One region of the Bradyrhizobium sp. SUTN9-2 genome, then DNA from elsewhere that is predicted to be linked to it. Evidence: riboswitches for the same ligand, from Rfam matches in the RefSeq annotation. Region 1 holds a riboswitch; each other region holds the start of a gene.

The links. Region 1 has a riboswitch for cobalamin ahead of XF30_RS26350 (DUF1636 family protein). Riboswitches for the same ligand answer to the same signal wherever they lie in the genome.
Region 2: it holds a riboswitch for cobalamin, as region 1 does, so the genes downstream of both, metE (5-methyltetrahydropteroyltriglutamate--homocysteine S-methyltransferase) here and XF30_RS26350 (DUF1636 family protein) in region 1, are expected to answer to the same signal.
Region 3: it holds a riboswitch for cobalamin, as region 1 does, so the genes downstream of both, XF30_RS39250 (5-methyltetrahydropteroyltriglutamate--homocysteine S-methyltransferase) here and XF30_RS26350 (DUF1636 family protein) in region 1, are expected to answer to the same signal.

The regions. Positions count from the first base shown of each region.
Region 1 is NZ_LAXE01000001.1:5,676,649-5,680,926, forward strand. It holds gene cobN (cobaltochelatase subunit CobN) at 1-1,144, opposite strand, end outside; gene cobW (cobalamin biosynthesis protein CobW) at 1,144-2,193, opposite strand; gene XF30_RS26350 (DUF1636 family protein) at 2,190-2,564, opposite strand; cobalamin riboswitch at 2,659-2,880, opposite strand; gene cobO (cob(I)yrinic acid a,c-diamide adenosyltransferase) at 2,921-3,556, shown strand; gene XF30_RS26360 (cobyric acid synthase) at 3,564-4,278, shown strand, end outside.
Region 2 is NZ_LAXE01000001.1:2,384,642-2,388,919, reverse strand. It holds gene XF30_RS11095 (mobile mystery protein A) at 1-219, shown strand, start outside; partial or broken gene XF30_RS11090 (mobile mystery protein B) at 216-804, shown strand; gene XF30_RS39935 (hypothetical protein) at 1,518-1,760, shown strand; cobalamin riboswitch at 1,847-2,068, shown strand; gene metE (5-methyltetrahydropteroyltriglutamate--homocysteine S-methyltransferase) at 2,174-4,278, shown strand, end outside.
Region 3 is NZ_LAXE01000001.1:2,572,840-2,577,117, reverse strand. It holds partial or broken gene XF30_RS39255 (5-methyltetrahydropteroyltriglutamate--homocysteine S-methyltransferase) at 1-271, opposite strand, end outside; partial or broken gene XF30_RS39250 (5-methyltetrahydropteroyltriglutamate--homocysteine S-methyltransferase) at 599-1,521, opposite strand; cobalamin riboswitch at 1,625-1,826, opposite strand; gene XF30_RS38045 (hypothetical protein) at 1,965-2,234, shown strand; gene XF30_RS11730 (nodulate formation efficiency C protein) at 2,826-3,548, shown strand.

The sequences.
Region 1 (4,278 bases):
AATTCGAGAGCACGATTGCCAACCGCTTCTCGCCGGCGGGCTTCTCCGCGAGGCGACGCCAAGCCGCGACGCGCATGGCAACGGCGTTGACGCGCTCTTCGTCGGGCCTGTGCGCTAGATGCGCGAATTGCAGATCGGGATCGCGCTGACCGGCCGATTTGAAACTCACCACGCCGGCGAACAGGCGGCCGTCGACCTCCGGCAGCACGACATGCATCGCGAGATCGCCGGGCGACAGGCCACGCAGTGATTCCGCCCAATCTTCGCGCCGCGCCGTCGAGAGCGCGACCTGGAACACCGGACAGAATGCGGCATCGAACGGCGTCGTGCCGTCATCGCCAAGGGCCGAGAACGCCGTCGCATTGACGATCGCCGCCGCAGGATGTTGTGCCAGATGCGCGCGCAGCCAGTCGGCAGCGCCCGGCGCCTTCAGCGAGGTGACGAACGCGCCGTAGGCGTCAAATCCCTTCTCGCGCAGCGCCGCAATCAAGGCGTCGACGGGCCCCGTATCGGCGGCGGTGAGATAGGAGCGATAGAACGTCACGAGTGCGCGCGGCTTGCCCTCGCCGCCCGCCGGCGCGGCAATGACGCCGCGCGCGGGATCGTAGAATCCCATCTCGGCCACGGTCATCTCGCCGATGACCGGGCCGGCATAGAGGCCCGAGGCCAGCGCGAGCTGCGCGATCGCGGCTTGCGCGGCGACCGGGCCACCGGAGTCGCAGAGCACCTTGAGCCGCCGCAGCGTCGAGACCGGCAGGGTCGAGTACGCATCCAGCCGCGCGTCGTCGCGGCCGTCCGCCGGCAGCACGGCGAGCACGATGTTGCGCTCTTGCGCGAGTTGCTGGAGCGCCGCGAGCCCGTATGCCCAATAGGACTCCCCGCCGATCAGGCGCACGAATATGCCCCGCGCCTGCGACAGCGTCCGTTCGATATAGGTGTCGACCGACAGCGGATGACGCAGCTCCGCGAGATTGGCCAGCCGCAGCGACGGCAGGCTGCCCCGACCGCGGCGCCAGCCGGCCGCAAACGCGGCAAGGTCGGAATCCGAATACGAGAGCACCACGAGATCGGCCGGGTCCTGGCCGATGTCTCTTGGCGTCGCGGTCTCCTCGAGACCGCGGCTCTCGCGGAAGACGACGTGCATCAGATGCCAGATCCTGAAAGACCAAGTCCTGCCTTGATGGCGGCCTCGTCGATATCGCCATGCTCGCCGATCACGACGAGCTTCGACTGTCTGAGACCCGCGCCCCAGGGCTTGTCGAACTGATGGCGCACCCGCTCGCCGACCGCCTGCAACAACAGGCGCATCGGCTTGCCAGCGACCGCGATGTACCCCTTCGCCCGCAGCACGTTCTGCTCGCGCGCCAGTTTCTGGACCGATGCGACCAGCGCGTCGATGTCGGCGACCTCCGGAAGGTCAATCACGACCGAGGCAAAATCATCGTGCTCGTGCTCCTCCTCGCCGTCATGATGCGATGGCCGCGCGGCGAGATCATTCTCGGCGGCAGCGCCGAGGCCGAGAATGACGCGCGCATCGATCGCACCGTCGGTGACCGGCAGCATCGGCACGCGGCGCGGCATCTCGGCGGTGATCGCCGCTTTTGCGGCTTCGATTCCGGCTGCGCCCGCAAGATCGGCCTTGGTCAGCAGCACGATGTCGGCGCAGGCGATCTGGTCCTCGAACACTTCCGACAGCGGCGTTTCGTGATCGAGATTGTCGTCCGCCGCGCGCTGCGCTTCCACCGCAGCCGGATCCGGCGCGAAGCGGCCGGCGGCGACAGCCTCGGCATCGGCCAGCGCGATCACGCCGTCGACCGTGATGCGCGAGCGGATCTCCGGCCAGTCGAACGCCTTCAGCAGCGGCTTTGGCAGCGCCAGGCCCGAGGTCTCGATCAGGATGTGATCGGGCCGCACCGGACGCGCCAAGAGTTGCTCCATGGTTGGAATGAAATCGTCGGCGACGGTGCAGCAGATGCAGCCATTGGCGAGCTCGACGATGTTCTCCTCCGGGCAGTTCGCATCGGCGCAGGACTTCAGGATCTCGCCGTCGACGCCCTCGCTGCCGAATTCGTTGACGAGCACCGCGAGCTTCTTGCCGCCGGCGTTGCTGAGCAGATGCTGGATCAGCGTCGTCTTGCCGGAGCCCAGGAAACCCGTGACCACCGTAACCGGGACTTTTGCGAGCGAGTTCATTCAGCGGCCTCCGGCACGACGGTAACAGGGGGAATACGGGCAAGCGACTGCTTGCGGAAGATTTCGGGACGGCTGCGCCAGGGCACGATTCCGTCGGGCGTCGCCGCGTAGGCCGCAGCACCTGCGACCACGTCCTGCGCATTCGCATCGGACAGGCGGCCATAGACATAGGACCAGCGGCCGGGCGCGCTGAGCGCGACCGAGCAGCCCTGGCTGCACGCCGACAGGCATTCGACGGGAACCACGCTGACGCCCTCGGGCACGCCGGCCTCGAGAATCGCGCCATGCAGGCGCTTGCCGGGCGTCGTCTCGCCCTCGCCAAGCGTCTGGCCGGCGCGGCAGGTGATGCAGACATGAAGTGTGACGGTCATCGCCTCTTCCAGATAACAGCGGGAGGCGATGAGGCGCACGGACCATTCTCCTGAAGGCCCGCTTCCCCGTCGCGGAACACCCCGTCCGCCGGTCCAAAACTCGTCCGCGCTGGCAGGTCTCCCGGCTTGCGGAGCAGGGTTTTGGCCCTTCGATCCCCGCCTTCCCGATCCCAAAAGGAATCAGTGGCTTCGGGCATCTCTCCGGTCACGGTCGCGGGGGCGGCTGCAGTTTGGACCCAAATCTTTGCGGATTCGGACCCTATCGCATTCCCTCTTCGCCTGTCATAGGACAGGAACCAACGCCAGGCCACCATTTGCCGGTGGCCGCCACTTGTCAAGCCGAAGGACCGGGACCGATGACGCCTGAACCGGAAACCCACACGACCGAGGAAACCGACGCCCGCCACGCCGCCAAAATGGCGAAGAAGAAGGCCGCTCGCGACAAGATCATGGCGACCAAGAGCGGTGAAAAAGGCCTGATCATCGTCCACACCGGCGCCGGCAAGGGAAAATCCTCCTCGGCCTTAGGCATGATCGTCCGCTGCGTCGCGCATGGCTTCCCTTGTGCGGTGGTGCAATTCATCAAGGGCGCCTGGGATACCGGCGAACGGCGCCTACTCACCGGCCATTTCGGCGAACTCTGTCAGTTCCACGCGATGGGCGAAGGCTTCACCTGGGAGACCCAAGACCGCACCCGCGACATCGCTGCCGCGCGCGCCGGCTGGGAGAAAGCCAAGGAGCTGATCCTCGACGAGCGGCTGCGCATGGTCGTGCTCGACGAGATCAACATCGCGCTGCGCTACGACTATCTCGACATCGCCGAAGTCGTCGAATTCCTGACGACGCAAAAGCCTGCGATGACGCATGTCGTGCTCACCGGTCGCAACGCCAAGGACGAGTTGGTCGAGATCGCCGATCTCGTCACCGAGATGACGCTCGTGAAGCATCCGTTCCGCTCCGGCATCAAGGCGCAGGCCGGCGTCGAGTTCTGAAGTCATCATGGCACGCGCGCTGATGATCCAGGGAGCCGGCTCGGACGTGGGCAAGTCGCTCATCGTCGCCGGCCTCGCGCGCGCCTTTACGCGCCGTGGTCTGCGCGTGCTGCCGTTCAAGCCGCAGAACATGTCGAACAACGCCGCGGTCACCGTCGATGGCGGTGAGATCGGCCGCGCCCAGGCGCTGCAGGCCCTCGCCGCCGGTGTCGAGCCGCACACCGACATGAACCCGGTGCTGCTCAAGCCCGAGACCGATGTCGGCGCGCAGGTCGTCGTCCACGGCAAGCGCATCGCGACCGCACGCGCGCGCGACTACGCGGCGATGAAGCCGTCGCTGATGGGCGCGGTGCTGGAGAGCTTTGAACGGCTGAAGGCGCGGGCCGATCTGGTGCTGGTCGAAGGCGCCGGCAGTCCGGCCGAGGTGAATTTGCGCAAGTCCGACATCGCCAATATGGGCTTTGCCCGCAAGGCGAATGTGCCGGTCGTGCTGGTCGGCGACATCGACCGTGGCGGTGTCATCGCCCAGCTGGTCGGCATCAGGACGGTGATCGACCCCGACGATGCCGCGATGATCTCTGGCTTCGTCATCAACAAGTTCCGCGGCGATCCCACGCTGTTCGACGACGGCTACAGGCTGATCGAGCAAAAGACTGCATGGCGCGGCCTCGGCGTGCTGCCCTGGTTCCCGCGTGCCGGCGAGCTGCCGGCCGAAGACGCGC
Region 2 (4,278 bases), 3.3 Mb from region 1:
GGCTGCCGGTTGGTCTATGTGCTTGTACCCGAGCGCCCCCTCGCAGAAGTCGTCACCAAGCGAGCTGCCGATATCGCCGAGCGGCAATCACGAGCCATCGAACAAACGATGCGGCTTGAGGACCAGGCTGTGGAGAACAATCAGGCTGCCCGCGCGCTTCGGGAGCAAGCGATCGAGGATTTATTGAAACGCCCCGCGCGTCTCTGGGATGATGAATGACTAATACTGATCTGCACGTCGCCGACGATCACGCGACACCGCTGACGCCCCAGGAGTGCGAAGATCTAATCCCAACGCACATTACTATGCGCAGCGAATTAAACGAACTTGAGCAGCAGAATATCGCCACGGCAAACCGTTGGGCATTCGGCCGCCGGAAAGTTGCGACTCGAGAAAGTTTTCTCAAGAGCTTGCACCGGCGCATGTTCGAACGCGTCTGGCGCTGGGCTGGAAAATTCCGAACGACGGAGCGCAATCTCGGCGTCGCGCCATCTGATCGAAATTTCGCTGCATCAGGTCCTCGACGACGCAAGGTATTGGGTCGAAAACAACACCTACCCACCGGACGAACTTGCCGTTCGCTTCCATCACCGCCTCGTATCCGTACATCCGTTTCCAAACGGCAACGGCCGTTGGTCACGACTGGCTGCTGATGTGTTGATCGTGCAGCTTGGCGGCTAACGCTTCACATGGGGCGGCGCCGACTTGCAGACAGCCAGCACTGTGCGCACGGCCTACATTGCGGCACTTCAGGCGGCTGACAACCATGATCTTGCACCACTTGTTGCTTTCGCGCGGTCATAAACTGACCAGTCCACATCTGGCAAATCCTGGCCAAATCAGCGCTTACCTTAGCTAGCTCGGCAATGATGGGTTCGGTAATGAAAAACTTTGACGGGAGCAGGATGGGGTTTTCGTCCGAAGACCGTCCGCTCAATGTAGGCAAAGGTCAGATTTTAGAATTACGTCAGCGCCTTGGCACTACACGAAGACAACGGCTATCCGCGCAAGGTAGCGCAATAACACCGCCAGAGCAATTTGACCGTTTTGTGCACTATCGATAAAACCCGTCGTCAATTTCAATTTCCACGAGCACTACATCAGGTGTTGGCGGGCGCGCCTTCGCCTCCTGATGCAAGGTAGCGCGCGATTTCGGGAATTCTATTGTGTCTGCTCTACCTCAATTCCGCGACCATGTGGCTTCGGCGCATCATATGCGGCTGGAGAATTCCGGCGCGGCCGCTCTGCATCTGGAAGATCCAGATTCTGACCAACAATTGTGCCCACTAGAACGACAAGAAGAGTGTCGACGCGCACGATATGGCGGAGAAGGTTGCCGCTGCTTCAAAAGGCCCGTTGCGATCTCGTGATCATTGCCAGAATGGACGCGGCCGCCAAAAGAGCTCGACGGCGCGGTCACCCGCGCCAAGTTTTACATAGAGGCAGGCGGACGCGATCTTCCCTGACACCTTGCATTCAGCGGAAATGTTCCGCGTCTTCGCGAGCGAATGCCTGGCGTGCCACTGCTTGCGAAATTGACGGAATTTGGAAAGACGCCACTCTTTACTACTGCTGAATTTGAAGCCATGGGTTACGCGCTGGTGATTTGGCCATTGTCCTCCTTACGTATGGCCAACAAGGCACAAGCAAAACTTAATGTAGCGATTGCACGTGACGGCGGCACACACAAGGTAGTCAACCGGGTGCAACCAGTGCGTAACGCTGTGCAACGATCGGATTTTGCGATCATGAAGCGTTGAATTCATTGATCGTGCAAACAATCGTTCCGGACGGCATGCCGCAGTGGAAGTGAACGTAGAGAGGTTGACGCCGGCACCCCATTGCAGATAATCGGAGCTGTCGAGGTTCTCCGGGTCCGCTTGACCCGGAGCTAAGAGGGAAGCCGGTGCGCGTTCGGTTATTCGAACCGTCGCAACGCCGGCGCTGCCCCCGCAACTGTAAGCGGTGAGCCCACATCCATCAGTGTCACTGAAGCGCAAGCTTCGGGAAGGCCGGATGCAGGCGATGACCCGCGAGCCAGGAGACCTGCCCCGATAACGTAATCGTCCACGGGCGGGGTGTCCCGGTGGGACGCCAAGCAGCTGCCGCATTCGCGGCTGCCCTGCCAGCGCCCGCCATGGCCTTTTGCCCCCACCACAATGGGGTTAAAGCTATGTCTTCTCTCTCTCTTCCGGTTGCTACACTCGGCACGCCCCGTATTGGGCCGCGTCGCGAACTCAAGACCGCGCTCGAAAGCTACTGGGCCGGCAAAACGAGCCAGCAACAACTGCTCGAAACTGCGTTCGGCCTCCGCACAGCCAATTGGGCCCGTCAGAAGTCGCTCGGTGCGACCATCATTCCGTCCAACGACTTCTCGTTCTACGATCAGGTGCTGGACACGAGCGTCATGGTCGGCGCCATTCCTGAGGCCTACGGCTGGAAGGGTGGCCCCGTATCACTCAAGACCTATTTCGCGATGGCGCGAGGCTCGCAAGGCGAGGAACAAGACGCCAGCTGCGGTCACACGCATCACGGCCACGGCGCAGCCGCGCAGGAAATGACCAAGTGGTTCGACACCAACTACCACTACATGGTCCCCGAGTTTCAGATGGGCCAGACCTTCAAGTTCTCCTCCCGCAAGGCGATCGAGGAATATGATGAGGCCAAGGCACTCGGGTATCAGACGCGCCCGGTTCTTGTCGGTCCGGTCACGTTCCTGAAACTCGGCAAAAGTGCCGATGCATCATTCGATCCGGTTTCGCTGCTCGAAAGCCTCGTACCCGTCTATGTCGAGGTGCTCCAGGAGCTCGCCAGACGCGGGGCCGAATGGGTGCAAATCGACGAGCCCTGCCTCGTGCTCGACCTCGACGATGCAGCAAGAGGCGCACTCCGGCGCGCCTATGCGCGGTTCGCCCAAGAGGTCCCTGGCATCAAGATCATGCTGACGACGTATTTCGGCGCCATCGGCGACAATCTGGCAACCGCGCTGGCACTGCCAGTGGCCGGTCTGCATGTCGATCTCGTCCGTGCGCCGCATCAGTTGAGCCAGATCGCCGCATCCAGCATCCGCTCAGATCTCGTCATCTCACTCGGCGTCATTGACGGCCGCAACGTTTGGCGTTCCAACCTTCCGGCGCTGGTCGACCGGCTCAAGCCGGTCGTCGCAAAGCTCGGCGAGGGGCGCGTTCAGATCGCGCCGTCCTGCTCGATGCTACATATTCCGATCAACCTGGAGCTTGAGACTGCTCTCGATCCCGACGTGAAGAGCTGGCTCTCCTTCTCGGTGCAGAAGATCGGTGAGCTGTCGATCCTGGCCAGGGCGCTTGCCGGCGATACGGGCGTCGCCAACGCTCTCGGTGCGTCCGAGCGTGCAGCGACCGCGCGGAAGACCTCGCCCAAAATCCACGATGCAGCCGTCGCCAAGCGGCTGGCCGCGATCGACCCGGCGATGCGCAGCCGCAAGAGCGCCTTTGCAAGCCGTGCCGAGGTTCAGCGCAAGCGCTTCGGTTTGCCCGCCTTCCCGACCACGACGATTGGCTCGTTCCCGCAGACGGCCGACGTCCGCAACGCCCGGGCTGCACATGCCAAGGGTAAGCTGAGCGACGCACAGTATGAGCAATTCCTCAAGGAGGAAACCGCCCGCACAGTACGCTGGCAGGAGGAGATTGGCCTCGACGTACTCGTGCACGGTGAGTTCGAGCGCAACGACATGGTGCAGTATTTCGGCGAGCAGCTCTCCGGATTCGTCTTCACCCAACATGCCTGGGTGCAGTCCTATGGCTCCCGTTGCGTTCGTCCGCCGATCCTGTTCGGCGACGTCTCCCGGCCGAAGCCGATGACTGTGGAATGGTGGCGTTATTCGCAATCGCTGACCAAGAAGCCGATGAAGGCGATGCTGACCGGGCCGGTGACGATCCTGAACTGGTCTTTCGTCCGTGACGACATGCCGCGCAGCGAAGCCTGCCGCCAGATTGCGCTCGCGCTCCGCGACGAGGTCACCGATCTCGAAAAGGCCGGCGCGACCATGATCCAGATCGACGAAGCCGCGCTTCGCGAAGGCCTTCCGCTGCGCCGGTCCGACTGGAAAACCTATCTCGACTGGGCGGTGGAGAGCTTCCGCATCTGCTCCACGGGCGTTGCCGACGCCACGCAGATCCACACCCACATGTGCTATTCGGAGTTCAACGCTATCATCGACGCGATCGCGGCAATGGACGCCGATGTCATCTCGCTCGAGACCTCGCGCTCGAAGATGGAGCTGCTCGACGCGTTCACCAG
Region 3 (4,278 bases), 3.1 Mb from region 1:
CAAATTCGCCGTGCACGAGGACGTCAAGACCGATGTCCTCCTGCCAACGTACGGCGCGGGCTATCTCCTCCTTGATGAACCTATCGTATTGTTCGTCGCTCAACGCGCCTCGCGCATGCGCCGCCCGCGCATTTCTGACTTCTGTGGTCTGCGGAAAGGATCCGATCGTCGTGGTGGGAAACGCAGGTAGTCCAAAGCGTGCCCTTTGGATCTCGGAACGACGGGCAAACGGGCTTGTGCGCCGGCGTATCGTCTGGTCGATCGCCCTCATCCGGGCAGCGACATTGGCATCATGGATCTTCGGCGAAGTCCAGCGGGCAGTCGCAGCGCATTCCGAATCGGCAAGAGCGAGCCCGACATTTTGGTCGCCAGCGAGTGCTCGCGCCAGGATCGCAAGCTCACGCATCTTCTGAACAGAGAAAGCAAGCCAGCTCTTGACGTCAGACGCGAGCCCGGTCTCGAGTTCAACATCGACCGGCACATGAAGCAGCGAGCAGGATGGAGCGAGCTGTACACGGTGCTTGCCGAGCTTCGCAATCGCGGGCTCCAACCGCCGACGGAGCGACGACAAGTTGGATCGCCACACATTCCGGCCGTCGATGACACCGAGCGACGTGACGAGATCACTTCGACCGACAGCGACGATCTGATCCAACAACTCTGGCGCTCGAACCAGATCAACGTGCAGACCCGAAACTGGGAGGCTCAAGGCGGTATCCAAATTGTCGCCTAGGTCGCCGAAATAGCTGGCAACCATGATCTTGATAGCCGGTCCCTCCTTTGCGAACCGGTTATAGGCATGTAACAATGATTTTCGTACCGCTTCGTTCAGATCAAGGACCAGGCAGGGCTCGTCAAACTGAACCCAACTTGCCCCTCGTTCGACCAATTCATGCAGAACCTCGATATAGACCGGTATCAAATTATCTAATAGGGACAGGGGCTGGAACGCGCTATCGGCACTCTTGCCGAGCTTTAGGAATGTGACGGGCCCGATCAGGACAGGGCGGGTCTGAAAGCCGAGAGCCTTTGCTTCCTCATACTCTCGATGGGTTTGCGAGAGCAAAGTCTGAACGCCTGTCCCTTGTGAAACTCGGGAACCATGTAGTGGTAGTTGGTATCAAACCACTTAGTCATTTCCTGCGCGGGTGCGCGAGACCCCCGTGGGCCGAGACCGCAACTCGCATCCTGGTCGTCGCATTGTGATCCGCGAGCCATGGCGAAGTACGTCTTGAGGGAAATGTATTCTCCTTTCGAGGCGCAGATCTCCGGGACAGCACCAACCATGACACTTGTATCGAGCACCTGATCATACAGCGAGAAGTCATTCGACGGAATGATCGTGACGCCGAGAGATTTCTGACGAGCCCAGTTCGCGGCGCGCAGGCCGGATGCGTCCTCAAGCAATTGCTGCTCGCTGATCTTTCCCGCCCAGTAGCTCTCGAGAGACAGTTTGAGCTCACGCCTTGGACCGATGCGTGGCGTTCCGAGCGTAGCAACCGGAAGAGAGAGAAGAGACATAGTTTTAACCCCTGTTGGGGACAAAGGCCATGGCGGACGCAGGCAGAAGAAGTCGCGCGTGCGACGGCTGCTTGGCGCACCACCGAGACACCCCGCCCGTGGACCAATATATATCGTCGGGGCAGGTCTCCTGGCTCGCTGGTCATCGCTGCTGTCGGCCTTCCCAAAGCCGTGCGGGCTTCAGTGACATCGTTGGACAGTAGCTCGCCGCTCACAGTTGCGGGGGCAGCGCCGGAATTTGCACCGGCTTCCCTCTTAGCTCCGGATCAAGTGGGATTCGGAGAACCTCGACGACTTCGATTATCGGCAGGAGGACTCTTCCGTCAACCTCTCAGATTATGTGCCAAGCTACTCTGTGACATCTACTCGGCGAATAACCGTGCATTTCTATGATTCTCTAAACAGAGCTGCTGCAATCGCAAGTACCCTTGCCAGATGTCGGAGTGAGCATCGGAGCTGCCTTGAGGCGAGGCGGCCCCATCAATGAACCCGACAAAACCAGCCTGCGCGGCGAGAATTACCGCCGTTTCGAGCAGAATGCATTCGATGCGGCTTCCGATTTCCAGCGGTTCGCCCAGCACGTCGGCTGGCCAGCTATTTTCTCAACTAGAGGATCCGCATTGAATACGTCAAGGCAACCGGCGCAATCTAGAAACATACGCGGCGAGCAGGTTGATTTGCGTGCCAGCCACGCTTCAAAGTTTGTCGATTAAGTCGGCTTCGTGTCCCCAGCCATCATGTAGATCGAATGCCGACGGCAACGACAGCGAACCACACGGTTCAAGGACGGCAAACGCACTGCCGATTCTCATTAGGCACTTGGCATCGAGGCGTTTACCTCTTCCGCAAACTATCGAGTGCGGGACAAGGATGCACAAGCTACGGCCGATACACTGAATGGAAACATCGAACGTGCGCAGGTCGGAAAGTCGACAAGAATGACATAACACCCGTGCAAATCTCCGCCTGCTGCCTGGCACGAAGAATGCAAGCCCCTCGAACATGCCCAGTCTCTCCCGCTGGGCATGTCCAGCTCAGCCAATTGACGCTGTCGCTGGGTAGGGAAGTTAGCGGCGCGTGACATAGAGGGGAGCGCCTGCCCGCACGGGATAGCCGCGGGTGCCCCGACGCGTTTCCGTAAACTTCTTGGGCTCGCTCGCTCCTAGCAGGTTCGAGGTTGGCCCGCTTTGAAAGATGTACGGATGAAACGCGATAGGCCGAGGGTTATGAAGAGAATGTCGGGAAGACCCGCGCTATGGCGTTGCCTGAGCGGACTTCTAATCTGCCTAGCCTGGCCGGCGACCATGAGCAACAGTATTCGCGCAAGCGACATCCCAGTTGTCGAAAGACTCAAGTCAACTTGGCGAGCGCAAGATGGTGAGACGGTAGAACAAATTATCTCCAATGTCTCGAAGGTGGCACAGTTCGTCCCTCAGATGTGGGGCGTCGTTGAACTTGGCGAAAACGACTATGTTTTCGTTTCATGGACCAGGCACCGAGACAACAAATCAGACGAACAGTACGCTATCACCTGGAAAGTTGCGCTCGACGGCACGACTGAACTGGCGTCAACCTATGCGAAGCCCATGGAATTGGGCTGGCGCGCCCTAGCGCTCTCGTTGATCGCCAGAGAAGTCGCAGATGGTGAAAGGAACGCAAATCTTCGCTTTCTGCATGATCCGACTAACTTCAACTTTGTGACTACGCCGCAAGGCCGGCTCGGCGATCTTCTAGGGCAAGGCCGCTGCACTATCATTGAACCTGTTGGGGTAGACTACTTACCGAAGCGGAATGACAAGCCGAACGAGAAAGGCGATCTGTGGCGTATTCTGCTCTTGGTGAATTGCGATCTCCAAGGACCACGTTATTTTACACACAACGGGGTCATCACTTTCGAGAAGAGCGAAGGCCAAGATTGGGAGCCACAATCCTCCTTTGCCAAGCGGATCGCTAAATTTCCTCCGGGATCCTGGTTCCAACGCACCGAGCCAAAGGAAGAGGAAGACTTAGGAGACCGAAGGCCTTAGTAGACGGTCGCGCAAAGCAACATCGGACCGCAGCTGCCGTACGGTCGAACGCCTCGTACCACCTGCAAGACATACGCGGTCTGCAGTTGTGATGTTTACGGCTCCGCAACAGTGCGCCTGCCCTTCTTGCAGCATTTCGGCCCGCCTCACGAAAGGTCGAGCAGCACGATGGCGCTTTTCCGCCAGGTGTCGAGCTCAGCGGCGCACTAGTTTGCGAGATGTGGTTTGCCCGCCTGCACTCCACCCAGTGAGAGCAACCAAGTTGTGCGGGCACCAGCTCTCATGCATTCTTCGCTAGAGCGCTGGGGGATGCCTCGGGCCCGGGCCGATTCGGCGTGTGTGCTCCGCACGTCGCGTGACTGCGTGACGTGCGCAGGAGCGTGAGCGTAGCGACTTTGACCCGGCCCTAGGAACCGATGCCGAGACGAAATGGGCGAGGAAGTTACACTGGTAGCAAGCCCGGCATACCCGCTGAGCGCCTGCCCATTTCCGAGTCGCAGGCCGGGAAGCTCCGGAGCTGTACGCAGAACGTCGAGCGCCACTGACTCGGCTCTAGATTTCCTCGCACTGATTTGTCTGCACGTCATAGACCCGGATTCTAAGCTTGGGAAACCGCTTCTTTAGTTCTGCTCCACCTGCCGTGGCACCGTCTTTGGTTGCGAATTCCGCTCTGAGCTGACCATCTACTTCAAGCGCTTAAGATGAGACCGATACTTCCCGAACGACTGCG